Regions from separate parts of the Streptomyces sp. ML-6 genome, predicted to be linked through region 1. Evidence: riboswitches for the same ligand, from Rfam matches in the RefSeq annotation. Region 1 holds a riboswitch; each other region holds the start of a gene.
The links. Region 1 has a riboswitch for cobalamin ahead of OCT49_RS06650 (cobalamin biosynthesis protein). Riboswitches for the same ligand answer to the same signal wherever they lie in the genome.

Region 1 (5,190 bases):
CTTGCCGGCGTCGGAGGTGGTTCCGGCGATCAGCAGCCCGCCGCTCATGGGTTTCTCCGTCCTGGAGTGCGAGATCCTGGGGTGCGAGGGCCGAGGACGCGAGGTCCTGCCACGTCCGGCACGGCCGTCCGGCGGCCCGCGATCCGCCGGGCGGCGAGCGACACGCCGAACCGGCCCGCCACGCACACGCCCAGGGCCAGCACGCCCACCCGGCGCGACAGCCGCACCGCGCGCTCGATGTCCGCGCCCTCCACCGCCCGGCCGGCCTCCCCGTTGAGCACGGGACGGTGCTCGACCCGGCCGCCGTACGCGAGGGTCCCGCCGAGCCGTACGCCGAGCGCGCCCGCGAACGCGGCCTCCACCGGGCCCGCGTTGGGGCTCGGGTGCCGGCCGGCATCGGCCCGCCAGGCCCGTGCCGCCGCACCCGGACGGCCGCCCGCGGCCACGGCGAGCAGGGCGGTGAGCCGGGCGCCGGGCCAGCCCGCGAGGTCGTCGAGGCGGGCCGAGGCCCAGCCGTAGCGCCGGTACCGGGGCGACTTGTGGCCGACCATGGCGTCCAGGGTGTTGACGGCCCGGAAACCGGCCAGCCCCGGCACCCCGCCCAGCGCGCCCCACACCAGGGCGCCGACCACGGCGTCGGAGGTGTTCTCGGCCACGGACTCCACCACGGCGCGGGCGATCTGCGGCCCGTCGAGGGACTGCGGGTCGCGCCCGCACAGATGCGGCAGCCGTTCGCGGGCCAGCTCGATGTCGCCGGCCGCCAGGGCGTCGCCGATGGCCCGTGCCTCGCGGCCCAGGGACGTGCCGCCGACGACGGACCAGGTGGTGGCGGCGGTCAGCGCGAGGGAGGCGGCGGGGCGGTCGCGCAGGGCGCGGGCGACCAGCGCGGCACCGCCCGCGACGCCTCCGGCGCAGACGAGGGCGTGCAGCGCGCCCCACCCGCGGTGGTCGTGCCACAGACGGCGCTCGACGTTCGCCACGGCCCGCCCGAACCCGGCCACCGGGTGCCCCCTGCGGGGGTCACCGAGCAGCAGGTCGCCGAGCAGACCGGCGGCGGCGCCGTACGCGAAGACGCGGTCGGCTCGCACGCTCAACCGGCCGTCGTGCCTCGGAGGATCCCGGTACGGGCGGCTCTCGGCGAGAGCGCCCCGACGACGGACGCACGGCAGCCAGGCATGGCGATATGTCCTCACTCAGGGTCCGCGCCCTGGTTCGACGTGACCGGCGACGAGAGTCTCCTGGCTCCCGGATCCGCGGTTCCCCCGGCCTTCCAGCCCGCTCGCGCGTGCCGTGACTTCCGGTGTTGGGGGACCGCTCCCCGGTGACAGTGGCGGGACCGCGCCGGATTCGCACCGGCTTCCTCTGCTGTCGCCGTGATTGGCTCCGGCAGTCCACCACGCCCCGCGAACGCCCGTCAACCTGCCGTTGACCTGCGGCGGCGCAGTGTGCTGAGACCCACATCGCCCCGGGCGCACGGCGAAGGGCCGGACACCTCGCGGGTGTCCGGCCCTCCGTGACGCGCGTGCTCGGACGTCACGTATGCGCTCGGACGTGATGCGTGCGCTCGGGCGTCACGTAGGCGCTTGAACGTCACGCATGTGCTCGGGCGTGACGCGTGTGCTCAGGCGACGATGAGGAAGATCCCGTACGCGACCGCCGCCACGCACAGCGCGAAGCAGACGTACGCCCCGGCGCGGGCCAGCAGCACCGAGCCGCCGGAGCCGCCCTGCGCCGCCGGTTCGGCCTGCTTGGAGAGGCCGACGATGCCGAGGGTGAAGAGGCCCACCAGGGCGACGGTGACCACGAGGGAGACGCCGAACACGGAACCGAGGGCTGCCCAGTCGATTTTCATGCTGATTCCTTAGACGGCCGGCCTGGACGGCCCGCTCAGACGGTGGCGGGTCGCGCCGGGTCCTGGGTGGTGGTGGTTGCGGCCGGGGCCACGATGGTGGCCGTGAGGTTCTGGACCGGTGCCTGGGCCGTGGTGGGCGGCGGGCTGACGGCGGCGATGGCCGTGGTGACGACGCCCGCGGGCTCGACGTCGCCGTCCGACGGGGCGACGTCGCCGTGGCCGACCGGCTTGCGGCGCGAGATCAGCCAGATCGAGCCGGAGCCCGCGACCAGCAGCGCCGCCACGACGACGACACCCCAGGTGCCCTGCTTGGTGAGGAGTTCGGCGCCCGCGCCGACCAGGCCGGCGGCCGGGAGGGTCAGGCCCCAGGCGACGAACATCCGGGTGGCGGTGGACCAGCGGACCACGCCGCCCTGCCGGCCGAGGCCCGCGCCCATCACGGCGCCGGAGCAGGACTGGGTGGTGGAGAGGGAGAAGCCGAGGTGCGAGGAGGCCAGGATGACCGTGGCCGCACTGGTCTGGGCGGCGAAGCCCTGCGGCGGCCTGAGGTCGGTGAGGCCGCTGCCCATGGTGCGGATGATGCGCCAGCCGCCCAGGTAGGTGCCGAGGGCGATGGCCAGACCGGCGGACACGATCACCCAGACCGGGGGGTTGGAACCGGGGCTCAGGACGCCGCCGGTGACCAGGGCCAGGGTGATGATGCCCATGGTCTTCTGTGCGTCGTTGGTGCCGTGGGCGAGGGAGACCAGTCCGGCCGAGGCGATCTGACCGGCGCGGTAACCCTTGGCGGTGGCCTTTTCCTGGGCGTCGTTGCGGATCTTCCCGCCGATCCGGTACGTCAGCCTGGTGGCCAGCAGCGCGGCCAGTCCGGCGACGATCGGGGCGGCGACCGCGGGGAGCAGCACCTTGGTGACGACGGTGCCGCCGTTGACGGAGGACCAGCCGGCCGACATGACGGCCGCGCCGATCAGGCCGCCGAACAGGGCGTGCGAGGAGCTGGACGGCAGTCCGACCAGCCAGGTCAGCAGATTCCACAGGATGGCGCCGACGAGAGCCGCGAAGATCACTTCTGTGCGCAGCCCGTCCTCGTTGATGATCCCGCCGGAGATCGTCTTGGCGACCTCCACCGACAGGAACGCGCCGACGAGATTGAGAACGGCGGACATGGCCACCGCTGTCTTCGGTTTGAGTGCACCGGTCGAGATGGTCGTCGCCATCGCGTTCGCGGTGTCATGGAAACCGTTCGTGAAATCGAACACTAGAGCTGTCACGATCACAATCGCGAGGAGCAGCGTGATGTGTTCCATTTACCCAGGCAATCGTTCGACGTTATTGGTGCGTAAACCGTAGGCAACCTTGGTGAACGGAAGGTGAACTGGGCAGGGCGCTGTGGTGTTGCCAAGCGATTGGTGTCATTCCGCTTGTTTCCTTGTGCGGGCGACGGCGGGGCCCTGTCATCCGTTCGACAGTACGTGCGGCCTCCGGGCGGGACCGGCCCCCGGCCCCACCCGGAACCTCTCGCTCCGCCGAGGCCGCCCCCCGGGCCGCGAGCCGCCCGCCCGCGGGGGAAAGGAATGGGCCATCGACCGGGCCCCGGAGCGTCCGTCCCGGCCGATCGCATGTCCGTCCGCCCTCCGGCCTGACAGGATCGGCGCATGAGCGATCAGCAGCGGGACGCGATAGGGCGGGCCTGGGACGGTGTCGTCGCCACCGCCCGCAGGACGGCGGCCGAGGGCCTCGTCGTCGGGACCTCGGGAAACGTGTCGGCACGGGTCGGCGACACGGTCCTGGTCACACCGAGCGGAGTGCCGTACGACCGGCTCGGCCCGCAGGACGTCGTCGGCGTCGACCTGGCGGGCCGCCGCGTCCTGGGCGAACTGGCCCCGACCAGCGAACTCCCGCTCCACCTCGCGGTCTACCGGAACACCGACGCGTCCGCCGTCGTGCACACCCACGCGGTGCACGCCACGGCCGTCTCCACCCTGGTCCCCGAGGTCCCGCCGGTCCACTACGCCGCCGCCATGCTCGGCGGGACCGTCCGGGTCGCGGCCTACGCGCGCTACGGCACCGACGAACTGGCCGCGAACATGCTCACCGCGCTGCGGGACCGCACGGGCTGCCTGCTCCAGAACCACGGCACGGTCACCCACGGCGCCACCCTGGACGAGGCCTACGACCGCACCGCCCAGCTGGAATGGCTCTGCCGGCTCTGGCTCGCCGCGAGCTCCGTGCCCGGCCGCACCCCGAGCCTGCTCTCCCCGGCCCAGCTGAGCGACGTCCAGGAGGCGCTCAAGGGATACGGACAGCCGGGCTGACCCGCCGCGCCCGACCCGCCACGCCCCTGCCCACTCGCCCAACCCGCCACGCCCCTGCCCACTCGCCCGACCCGCCACGCCCGGCCTACTCGTCCGGACCCGTCCGGCCCCCTCCGCGCCCTGCCCGCTCGCCCGAACCGGGCCCGCCCGGACCGGGCCCGCCCGGACCCGGACGGCCCCGTCCGCTGGCACGGTGCCGCGCCCCCCACGACACTGGAGCGGTGCGCCCGGCAACAGTTACGGCAGCAGCCGTCACCACCATCCTCGGCATCGGTGCGGCAGCGGTCGCGGCCGGCCGGTACGCCAGCGACGCCGCCCTCAGGGCGCCGTCCGGACGGCCCCTGCCCGCCGACCGCAGACTCACCGTGCACGCCACGGCGGCCGGACAGGTCACCCTGACCCGTTCCTTCGCCGCGCTGCGCCCCGGCACGTACGGCCTGGTGGGCAAGGACGTCCATGCCGTCGTCGGCCCGGTGCTCGAGAACGCCCACCACGCCCCCGACACCGTCGTCCGTCGGCTGGAACGCGTCAGCCGGGGCAGCCTGGAACCCGGCATCAAGGTCCGGATCACCCCACAGCTGCACAGCGGCGACCCCCGGTCCGCCCTCGGTCTCGGCCACGACGAGGTCGAGATCCCCGGCGAACTCGGCGCCCTGCCCGCCTGGTTCCTGCCCGGCCACCGCGACACCTGGGTCATCACCGTGCACGGCCTCGGCACCACCAGGGAACACCCCATGAACCTCATGAGGTTCCTGCACGGCCTGCGCCTGCCCGTCCTCGACCTGGCCTACCGCGGCGACGCCGGAGCCCCGCGGCCCCCCGACGGCCTCGCCCATCTCGGCGAATCCGAGTGGCGCGACCTGGACGCCGCGATCCGCTTCGCCGTGCGGTACGGAGCCGAGAAGGTCGTCCTGCACGGCTGGTCCACCGGCGCCTCCATGGCCCTGCACGCGGCCGTCAACTCCGCGCTCCGCGACCGGATCTGCGGCCTCGTCCTCGACTCACCGGTCCTGGACTGGGCCA
Region 2 (5,190 bases), 4.7 Mb from region 1:
GCCCCCGGCCCAGCAGGATCGCCAGGCGGTCCTCGCGCCGGTCCTGCGCGGCACCCTCCCGCTTCGGACCGGTGTGCAGGAGCCCCGCTCCCCGCGCCGCGAAGGAGACCACGGTCCGGCCGCCGGCGACCGACCACCAGTGGGTGCCGTCCGCGAACATCATCGGTACGGCGGTCAAGCGGCCCGTGCCGTCGGTGCGTTCGAGCGGCAGCCCCAGTTCGCGGAGGAGCGCCGCTCCCCCGCTCATCGCCAGGGTGCGCGAGCGGAAGAGGATCTCCTCCTCCAGACAGCGCGCCAGGCCTGCCTCGCGCGGCTCGACCGCGACCCGCCAGAAGTTCGCTAAATCGGCTGCCAGGTAACGGAGTTGACTCTCCGGGTCACGGATCAGCGCGGCGATCGGGGGATCCTCGACGGCCGCCGGGTACTCCCGGGCGATCTCGTCGCGGACCGGGGCGGCCGGGGTGCGCGCCAGGTCGTCCAGCCCCTCGGTGATCCCCGCCCGCCGCGAGGCGATGCCCGTCCCCAGGAACGAGGGGACACGCCCCCGCCGCCGGGCCAGGGCGACCACGGACCTCAGGCGCGGCGTCAGCATCCCGTGCGCCTCGCGGGCCCAGGAGCGATGGGGCCAGGGGGCGTCGGGGCCATAGCGGGTCAACAGCGCGACGGCGCCGAATGCCTGCCACAGATCGCACAACGCCAGTCTTACGTCGGGCTGCTGTCGGTCCATCAGCCCTCCAGGCCCGCACGCCGACGCACCGGGACACACACTTCGGCAAAGAATTGATGATGTGTCAATTCCCATGCTCTGAAGCTGAGTTCACTCCTGATGAGTGAAGTTTCAGCACCAGAAGCCCATGGCGAATCGAACATGAACCCCGCCCACCCATCGTGGTCCAGACCAATGATGCATGAGCTTTCGACACCCGCCCGACGACTGTCAAGAACGTTGTGACCCAGGCCACACGATCATCGCTCGGAGCGAGTGCGCAGGCACGGAAGGTAGCTCCCTCCGGTCCGGTTATATTGCCTGAAAGTGTGTTGACTTCATGTCGGAAGGCACCCTCGAAAGGGCCCTCACCAGGTCAACCGTCCTCCGGAAGACACCTGTCGGCCACTCTCCCGTCACTCCACCGCAACCCTCGTCCGATCCGCGAGGCGCCCTCGTCGGCACAGTCGCGACGGAACCGAAACCGGAACCGGAATCGGGACCAGGGCCGGAACCAGGACCGGGACCCGGTTCACCCCGTCCGGGTACCGGCGGGCGCCTCGCCCAGGGCCGCGGCGACGGCTTCCAGGACCTCGACCGGACGCAGCAGGTCCTCGTGCCCGATGGGCTGCCTGCCCGTACGGACCATCTCCAGGAACACTTCGAGGCCCGGGACGCAGTAGTCCGCGCCGGGGACGATCGTCCGCTGGACCATGGCCTCGCGGGTGAAGGCCATCGCGTGGAACGGGATCTGCTCCGTACTGCCCGGCCGGACGAGGTTCACGACGACCCGGGTGCCGCCCGCCGTGAACGAGGCGGTGACGGTGGTGTCGGTGAGGTCCGTGCGGATGCCGGAGACCGCTCCGGGTGCGAGCCGGAGGGCGAGGTCCGCCGCGTGGATCCCGTAGAAGAAGATCCCGTCGTACTCGCTGTCGGGGTCGGCCGGCCCGGACACGACGACCAGGTGCGGTGCGCCGTTCGCCGCCGCCCGGGCCGCCAGCTCCTCGGTGTCGGGGATCCAGCGGAGCGCCGAGGACGAGGTGAGCGGCGCGCCGTGGGCGAGCGCGGTGTCGATCATCGCCCGGGCGTCCTCGACGGTGCGGGCGAGCGGCTTGTCGACGAACACCGCGAGGCCCTCGGACAGGAAGGGAATCGCCAGGTCGCGGTGGCGCGTGCCGTACCGGTCCGCGACGACGACGGCGTCGACCAGTCCGAGCAGCCCGGCGGGCTCGTCGACGATCCTCGTGATCCCGCCGGTGGCCGCCAGGGCGTCGTTGCGCGGGCCGTGCCCGCCGCTGAGCGCCACGACGCGGGCGTCGCCGCCCGCCCCGTCGATGTTGAGGTGGCGGACGATCTGGTCGACGTGGCTGCTGTCGGTGCCGACGATCCCGATGCGCATCCGGAGACGTTCCCTTCATCGGTGGCGGCGACCCGCCCGCCCGTGGTGCGGCATCGAGTCTCGCACAGGGGGTGGACGGCCCCGCCGCCCGGTACCGCGCTCCGCCCACCGGGACGGCGACGTGCCGGAACCGGGCACCCCGGGCCCGCCCGAATCGGGCGTCCAGGGGCCCATCGGAGCCGGGCCTTCAAGCAGTGCCGGGCATTCAGGCGGTGCCGGGCATTCAGGCGGTGTCGGCCGTCGCCTTCGTCGCTGCGGCCAGATACGCCAGTACCAGAGGGCGTTCGTCGTCCCGGCGGGCGGCCACCGCCAGCCGGGACGGGGAGATGCCGCGGACCGGTACGGCGGTCACCTCGTCCCGGACGACCAGCGGGGCGTTCCCGGCGGCCAGCAGGACCACCCCCTGACCGTTGACGACCGCCGCGTGGGTCTCCTCGGCGCTGCTCACCACCCCGCCCACCCGCCCCGGGCGTCCAGGGCCAGCCAGTAGTCCCGCAGCGGACCGGCCTCCGGTGGAAGGGCGAGGAACGGCTCGTCGAGGAGGTCCGCGAAATCGACCGCCCCCTCGTGGTCGGCCGCGGCCCGCACCGCCAGGGGGTGCCCCTGCGGCAGCGCCACCAGGCGGACGGTGCAAGGCGGCGACGGCACCCAGCCCGGGGACCCGGCGAAGGCCGCGGCGGCGATCCGGCTGGCCCTGGACGCCGAGCGGACCCCGCTGCGACTCGTCCTCGGCGGCGACGCGGTGGACGCCGTCGTCAGGCACCTGGACTCGGTGCGGGCCGAGCTCGCCGAGTGGGAGAAGGTCTCCCGGGGAACGGACTTCGACCCGCGGTGACGGCAGGCACGGTACGGGGGTGACGGCAGGGGCCGCCCGCGGTGACGGCAGGGGCGGTACGGGGCGTACGGGGCCGTCCGCGCAGGTGGCCGGCACCGCGCGCCGGCCCCTGCACGCGCGGGCGCGCGGGCGGGCGCGCGGGCGCGCGGTGCGTCCCGCCCCCTCCGGGCGTGCTTGTCACCACCCCGGGTCGGGCATTACTGTCGCCACGCCTTGGTGAACGGGAAATCCGGTGTGATACCGGTGCGGCCCTCGCCACTGTGATCGGGAAGTCCGGCTCCAGCCCCCTGCGGGCAGCCACTGGGTCCTCGGACCCGGGAAGGCGGAGCACGGGCGGTGGTACCCGTCAGCCAGGAGACCGGCCAAGGCGCGTCAACCATCCACGAGGTGCTGGAGAGGGTCTACTGAGCCATGCACATAGCCGAGGGCTTTCTGCCTCCGGCGCACGCGATCGCCTGGGGCGTCGCGTCCGCGCCGTTCGTCGTACACGGAGTACGGTCACTCACCCGTGAGGTCAAGGAGCACCCGGAGAGCACCCTGCTCCTCGGCGCCTCCGGGGCCTTCACCTTCGTCCTGTCGGCCCTGAAACTCCCTTCGGTGACCGGGAGTTGCTCGCACCCCACGGGCACCGGGCTGGGCGCCATCCTCTTCCGGCCGCCGATCATGGCGGTGCTCGGCACCATCACCCTGCTCTTCCAGGCGCTGCTGCTGGCCCACGGCGGCCTGACCACGCTCGGCGCCAACGTCTTCTCGATGGCGGTCGTCGGCCCCTGGGCCGGGTACGGGCTGTACCGGCTGCTGCGGCGGTTCGACGTGCCGCTGATGGTGGCGGTGTTCTTCGCCGCGTTCGTCGCCGACCTCTCCACCTACTGCGTCACCAGTGTGCAGCTGGCGCTGGCCTTCCCCGACCCGAGCAGCGGTTTCCTGGGCGCGCTCGGCAAGTTCGGCTCCATCTTCGCCGTCACCCAGATCCCGCTCGCGGTGAGCGAGGGGCTGCTGACGGTGGTCGTGATGCGGCTGCTGGCGCAGTCCAGCAAGGGGGAACTGACCCGGCTGGGCGTGTTCCCGGCCGTCCGGGCGGACCGGACCGGCACGCCCGAGGGAGTGGCCCGATGAGCCGTAACGCGAAGATCAACGCCCTGTTGCTGCTCGTCGTGGCCGCGCTCGCGGTCCTGCCGCTGGCGCTCGGCCTCGGCGACCACAAGGAGGAGCCGTTCGCGGGCGCCGACGCCGAGGCGGAGACGGCGATCACCGAGCTCGAACCGGACTACGAACCCTGGTTCTCGCCCCTGTACGAACCGCCGTCCGGCGAGATCGAGTCGGCGCTCTTCGCCCTCCAGGCGGCGCTCGGCGCGGGTGTCCTCGCCTACTACTTCGGGCTGCGCCGGGGCCGCCGCCAGGGCTCGGAACTCGCAGGGGCGCAGGGGCAGGCACGGCGGGATCCCGAAAGCGCGCCCGTCGGTACCGGGGACTCCCCCGCCGAGGGAGCCTGAACCCGCGGTGCTGCCGATCGACGAGGCGGCGCACGGCAACCGCTGGCGCCGCCGTCACCCCGTGGACAAGGCCGTGCTCGGACTCGGGCTCACCGTGCTCGCGATCTCGCTGCCGCCCTGGCCCGGCGCGGCGCTCGTCCTGGTGACGGCGCTCGTGCTGCTGACCGGTCCGGCGGGCGTGCCGGGCCGGCGGCTGTGGCGGGCGTACCGGGTGCCGTTGGGTTTCTGCGTGACCGGGGCGGCCACCCTGCTGGTGCGGGTCGGCGGCCCCGACGGGTTCGTGGCCCTCGCCGACGACGGGCCGGTCCGGGCGGGGGAACTCCTGCTGCGCACCTCGGCCGCCTCCCTGGGGGTGCTGCTGTTCGCCTTCACCACGCCCATGTCCGACCTGTTGCCGCGCCTGGTGCGGGCCGGGGTGCCCGCGCCGGTCGTGGACGTCGCCCTGGTGACGTACCGCATGAGTTTCCTGCTGCTCGACTCCGTGCGCCTGATCCGTCAGGCGCAGGCGGCCCGGCTCGGGCACACCACGCGGGCCGCCGCCTGGCGTTCCCTCGGCGGGCTCGGCGCCACCGCGTTCGTCCGGGCCTTCGACCGGGCGGCGCGGCTCCAGGCCGGGCTCGCCGGCCGGGGCTACGACGGCACCCTGCGCGTCCTGGTGCCCGAGGCCCGGGTCTCCGTCCCCTTCACCGCGGCGAGCCTCGCGCTGCTCGCGGCACTGACCGTCCTCACCTTCGTACTGGAAAGGCCGCTGTCATGA
Region 3 (5,190 bases), 3.9 Mb from region 1:
CCACCGCCCGGCGCAGGGCGGCGAGGACCTCCTCGGGGTACTCCCGGTCCACGAAGCGGCCACCGGCGGGCACGGCGATGAGATCGGCCTCCTCCAGGCGGTCGAGGCCGTGCGACGTGCCGATGGTGAAACCGGCGTGGGTCCGGAGCACCGGGCCCTCGGCGGAGACCACGGCGAAGTCGTGCACCGGCAACCCGTCCTCGCTGCGGTCGAGCCCGAAGACCTCGCACAGCACGCCCAGTTCGAAGGGATGGACATCGTCGAGCAGCAGAGCGGCGACATTGTTCAGCATGGAATCAGTGTGGCAGTAATTCGACGTTCCATGACAGTCCTGCCACTGCTGCGAAGGGGCCGCGCAGGCGAGAGTAGAGCCATGAACACATTCCAGAACGTCCTGGGCATACTCGCACTTATCGCTCTCGTCCTGCTGCCCGCCCTGGCCGGGCTCGCCCGGGAGCGCCGCATCGACCGCGAACTGCGCGCCGCACAACGGGCCCGGAGCGACGGACCGCCGAAAACGGCGGACGCCGCGCAGCCCGTCAGAACCGCGCGGCGCCCGTACGTCAGAAGCTGGGCCAGGATCTAGAGAACCTAGAAGTCGTCGTCGAAGGCGACCGAGCCCTCCACCGCCACCTGGTACGCGGACGGGCGGCGCTCGAAGAAGTTCGTCAGCTCCTGCACCCCCTGCAACTCCATGAACGAGAACGGGTTCTCGGAGCCGTAGACCGCCGGGAAGCCCAGCCGGGTGAGCCGCTGGTCGGCGACGCACTCCAGGTACTGCCGCATCGACTCGGTGTTCATGCCGGGCAGGCCGTCACCGCACAGGTCGCGGCCGAACTGCAGCTCCGCCTCGACGGCCTCCTTGAGCATGTCCGTGACCTGCTGCCGCAGCTCTTCGTCGAAGAGGTCCGGCTCCTCCTTGCGGACGGTGTCCACGACCTCGAACGCGAAGTTCATGTGCATCGTCTCGTCCCGGAACACCCAGTTGGTGCCCGTGGCGAGACCGTGCAGCAGCCCCCGCGAACGGAACCAGTAGACGTACGCGAACGCGCCGTAGAAGAACAGCCCCTCGATGCACGCGGCGAAGCAGATCAGGTTCAGCAGGAAGCGGCGCCGGTCGGCCTTCGTCTCCAGGCGCTCGATCTTCTCGACCGAGTCCATCCACCTGAAGCAGAACTGCGCCTTCTCCCGGATCGAGGGGATCTCCTCGACCGCGTCGAACGCCGCCGCCCGGTCGTCCGGATCGGGCAGGTAGGTGTCCAGCAGCGTCAGATAGAACTGGACGTGCACGGCCTCCTCGAAGAGCTGCCGCGACAGGTACAGCCGCGCCTCGGGGGAGTTGATGTGCTTGTACAGCGTCAGCACGAGGTTGTTGGAGACGATCGAGTCACCCGTGGCGAAGAACGCGACGAGCCGGCCGATCAGGTGCTGCTCGCCCGGCGACAGCTTGGCGAGGTCGGCCACGTCGGAGTGCAGATCGACCTCCTCCACCGTCCAGGTGTTCTTGATCGCGTCCCGGTAGCGCTCGTAGAAGTCCGGGTAGCGCATGGGGCGCAGGGTCAGTTCGAAGCCCGGGTCGAGCAGGTTCTTCTCTTCGTTGGCGGTCATTACTGGCAGGCCTCGCAGGACTCGGGGTTTTCCAGGGAGCAGGCGATCGCGTCCGCGTCGGGCGCCGGAACCCGCGGTACGGGAACGGGGGCGGCGGCCGACGCGGCACCGGACGCCGCACGGGCGATCCGGGTCGCCGGGCGCGAACGCAGGTAGTACGTCGTCTTCAGCCCCTGCTTCCAGGCGTACGCGTACATCGAGGAGAGCTTGCCGATCGTCGGCGTCTCCATGAAGAGGTTCAGCGACTGGCTCTGGTCGAGGAACGGGGTACGGGCCGCCGCCATGTCGATCAGACCGCGCTGCGGGATCTCCCACGCCGTGCGGTACAGCGCCCGCACCTCCTCGGGGATCCAGGCGAAGCCCTGCACCGAGCCGCTCGCCTCGCGCAGCGCCTCCCGGGTGCGCGCGTCCCACACCCCCAGCCGCTTCAGGTCCTCCACCAGGTACGCGTTGACCTGGAGGAACTCCCCGCTGAGCGTCTCGCGCTTGAAGAGGTTGGAGACCTGCGGCTCGATGCACTCGTACACGCCCGCGATCGAGGCGATCGTCGCCGTCGGCGCGATGGCCAGCAGCAGCGAGTTGCGCATCCCGCTCCGTGCGACGTGGGCGCGCAGCGCGTCCCAGCGCTCCGGCCAGTTCGGCTCGACGCCGTAGTGGTCGGGGTGCAGCACCCCGCGCGCGGCACGGGTTTGCTCCCAGGCGGGCAGCGGGCCCGAGCGCTCGGCCAGCTCGCAGGACGCCTCGTACGCGGCGAGCATGATCCGCTCGGAGATCATCGTGGAGAGCGCACGGGCCTCGGCGGAGTCGAACGGCAGCCGCAGCTGGAAGAAGACGTCCTGGAGACCCATGGCGCCCAGGCCCACCGGGCGCCACCTGGCGTTGGAGCGGGCGGCCTGCTCGGTCGGGTAGAAGTTGATGTCGACGACCCGGTCCAGGAAGGTCACCGCGGTGCGGACGGTGGCGTCCAGCCGCTCCCAGTCGATGGCGCCGTCGACGACGAACGCGCCGAGGTTGACCGAGCCCAGGTTGCAGACGGCCGTCTCGCCGTCGTCGGTGACCTCCAGGATCTCCGTGCACAGGTTCGACGAGTGGACGACGCGGCCCGGCTCGGCGGTCTGGTTGGCGGTCCGGTTGGCGGCGTCCTTGAACGTCATCCAGCCCTGACCGGTCTGGGCGAGGGTGCGCATCATCCGGCCGTACAGCTCCCGGGCGGGCATCGACTTGCGGGCCAGCCCCTTCGCCTCCGCGGCCCGGTACGCCGCGTCGAAGTCGTCGCCCCACAAGTCCACCAGCTCGGGCACGTCGGCGGGCGAGAACAGCGACCAGTGGCCGTCCGCCTCGACCCGGCGCATGAACTCGTCCGGGATCCAGTGCGCCAGGTTGAGGTTGTGCGTGCGCCGCTGGTCCTCGCCGGTGTTGTCCCGCAGCTCCAGGAACTCCTCGATGTCCGCGTGCCAGGTCTCCAGGTAGACCGCGGCGGCACCCTTGCGCCGGCCGCCCTGGTTGACCGCGGCGACGGAGGCGTCGAGCGTCTTCAGGAACGGCACGATGCCGTTGGAGTGCCCGTTGGTGCCGCGGATCAGCGAACCCCGGGAACGGATGCGGGAGTACGGCAGGCCGATGCCCCCGGCGTGCTTGGAGAGCCGGGCCACCTGGTGGTAGCGGTCGTAGATCGAGTCCAGCTCGTCGAGCGGGGAGTCCAGCAGGTAGCAGGAGGACATCTGCGGGTGCCGGGTGCCGGAGTTGAAGAGGGTCGGCGAGGAGGGCAGGTAGTCGAGCCGGCTCATCAGCCCGTACAGCGCCGCGACCTCGTCCACGGCACGCGGGGAGTCGTCCTCGGCGAGCCCGGACGCGACCCGGAGCATGAAGTGCTGCGGCGTCTCGACGACCTGACGGGTGTGCGGGTGACGCAGCAGGTAGCGGCTGTGCAGGGTCCGCAGCCCGAAGTAGCCGAAGCGGTCGTCGGCGCCGTCGGCGAGCGCGCGCTCCACCAGCGCGTCGAGGGCGTCCGCGTTGCGGGCGACGAAGCCGGCCGTGCGGTCGGCGATCAGGCCCTCGCGGTGCCCGACGGCGACCGAGGCGGAGAAGGAGACGGCGCCCTGGCCGGCGGCCTCGTCCGCGATGGCGCGGGTCAGGAGCCGGGCGGCGAGCCGGGAGTAGGCGGGGTCCTCGGAGATCAGTCCGGCGGCGGCCTCGGTGGCCAGCGCACACAGCTCGGCCTCGTCCGCCCGCGCGCTGCGGCCGCGCAGTGCGGCGGCGGCGACGCGCCCGGGGTCGGTGTCGGGCAGATCGGCGGTGAGGTCGGTCAGGGTCCGCAGCAGCGCGGCCCCCGGTCCGTCGTGTGCGGCTGCCCCGGAATCGGCGGCCGTGGACGCGGCGACCGAAGCCGGATCGGCTGGCGCGATGGTCACGTGGTGCTCTCCCTCGCTCGGCTCGGGGCCGGCGGGGGAACGGGGCGGCCGTGCGGGCACGCACCCGGGACGGGACGGCGCTCCGCACGGCGTCCGCCGGCCCAACCGCGAGGCCCGGACGTCTGGCGCCCGGATCGGTCGAGCCGGACGCACTGTCGGCAGGTCCTCGGACTTGTCCGGGGTGCGCGAATGCGCACTGAACACACCGTTGCGGGACAGTTCCGGATTCGCACCGGATTCCCCTGCGGCGACAGCGAGGATGAGCATACATGTGGGGGCAGCCCGATGAAGCAGCCCCCAGATGTTGTGTCGGTCAGCTCGGTCCGGACCGGCGGGAAGCGCCCTGCGGGCCTTCCGGAAACAGCGGACGGCCCGCTCCCGCCGCCCTTCGGGAAGGGGCGGGAACGGGCCGTCACGGGGCGTCAGTGGCCGCCGGGCGCCCCCGCCGTGGCCGGCGGGAGCTCGGCGGCGACACCCGGATCGCCCGCGTCGGCCGTGTAGTCGGACGGCGAGGTCTCGTCGGTCCCGGCGGGCGCCTTCATGGCGTTCAGGACCAGGGTGAGCACCACCACGACCACCGCGTTCAGCACGAACGCGGTGAGACCGATGTAGCCGATCTCGCCGATGCCGGGGATCTCCGCGGACGAGCCGCCGAAGTGCTCCTGCGTCGGCGAGGCGACCCCGTACGCGGCCACCGTCCCGTACACCATGCCGACCGCCCAGCCCGCGAGCAGCGCCCAGCGGTGGAACCAGCGGGTGAACAGGCCGCCGACCAGGGCCGGCATCGTCTGGAGGATCCAGATCCCGCCGAGCAGCTGGAAGTTGATCGCGACGGTCTTGTCCATCGTGAGGACGAAGGCGAGCGCCCCGACCTTGACGAGCAGCGAGACCAGCTTGGAGACCTTGGTCTCCTGCTCCGGGGTGGCGTCCGGCTTCAGGAAGTCCTTGTAGATGTTGCGGGTGAAGAGGTTGGCCGCGGCGATCGACATGATCGCGGCGGGCACCAGGGCCCCGATGCCGATGGCGGCGAACGCGACGCCGGCGAACCAGTCCGGGAACATGTTCTCGAACAGCTGCGGAATGGCCAGCTGCCCGTTGTCCACCTTGATCCCGGCGGCGATCGCCATGAAGCCGAGCAGCGCCAGCAGGCCCAGCATCAGCGAATACAGCG

Region 2: linked by a shared signal. The riboswitch ahead of OCT49_RS27660 (energy-coupling factor ABC transporter permease) and the one ahead of OCT49_RS06650 (cobalamin biosynthesis protein) in region 1 are both predicted to bind cobalamin.
Region 3: linked by a shared signal. The riboswitch ahead of OCT49_RS24105 (ribonucleoside-diphosphate reductase subunit alpha) and the one ahead of OCT49_RS06650 (cobalamin biosynthesis protein) in region 1 are both predicted to bind cobalamin.

What each region holds. Positions count from the first base shown of each region.
Region 1 covers NZ_JAOTIK010000001.1:1,499,296-1,504,485, reverse strand. Annotated here, with positions in the region: gene OCT49_RS06655 (cobyric acid synthase) at 1-48, opposite strand, end outside; gene OCT49_RS06650 (cobalamin biosynthesis protein) at 45-1,088, opposite strand; cobalamin riboswitch at 1,233-1,362, opposite strand; gene OCT49_RS06645 (hypothetical protein) at 1,622-1,852, opposite strand; gene OCT49_RS06640 (inorganic phosphate transporter) at 1,888-3,159, opposite strand; gene OCT49_RS06635 (class II aldolase/adducin family protein) at 3,508-4,167, shown strand; gene OCT49_RS06630 (alpha/beta hydrolase) at 4,389-5,190, shown strand, end outside.
Region 2 covers NZ_JAOTIK010000001.1:6,249,086-6,254,275, reverse strand. Annotated here, with positions in the region: gene OCT49_RS27680 (ArsR/SmtB family transcription factor) at 1-727, opposite strand, end outside; gene OCT49_RS27675 (Gfo/Idh/MocA family protein) at 1,239-2,105, opposite strand; partial or broken gene OCT49_RS27670 (LysR substrate-binding domain-containing protein) at 2,329-2,729, opposite strand; partial or broken gene OCT49_RS27665 (short-chain dehydrogenase/reductase) at 2,719-2,940, shown strand; cobalamin riboswitch at 3,138-3,321, shown strand; gene OCT49_RS27660 (energy-coupling factor ABC transporter permease) at 3,352-4,056, shown strand; gene OCT49_RS27655 (energy-coupling factor ABC transporter substrate-binding protein) at 4,053-4,433, shown strand; gene cbiQ (cobalt ECF transporter T component CbiQ) at 4,441-5,190, shown strand; gene OCT49_RS27645 (energy-coupling factor ABC transporter ATP-binding protein) at 5,187-5,190, shown strand, end outside.
Region 3 covers NZ_JAOTIK010000001.1:5,409,045-5,414,234, forward strand. Annotated here, with positions in the region: gene OCT49_RS24090 (GlxA family transcriptional regulator) at 1-292, opposite strand, end outside; gene OCT49_RS24095 (hypothetical protein) at 374-586, shown strand; gene OCT49_RS24100 (ribonucleotide-diphosphate reductase subunit beta) at 592-1,608, opposite strand; gene OCT49_RS24105 (ribonucleoside-diphosphate reductase subunit alpha) at 1,608-4,019, opposite strand; cobalamin riboswitch at 4,160-4,286, opposite strand; gene mctP (monocarboxylate uptake permease MctP) at 4,442-5,190, opposite strand, start outside.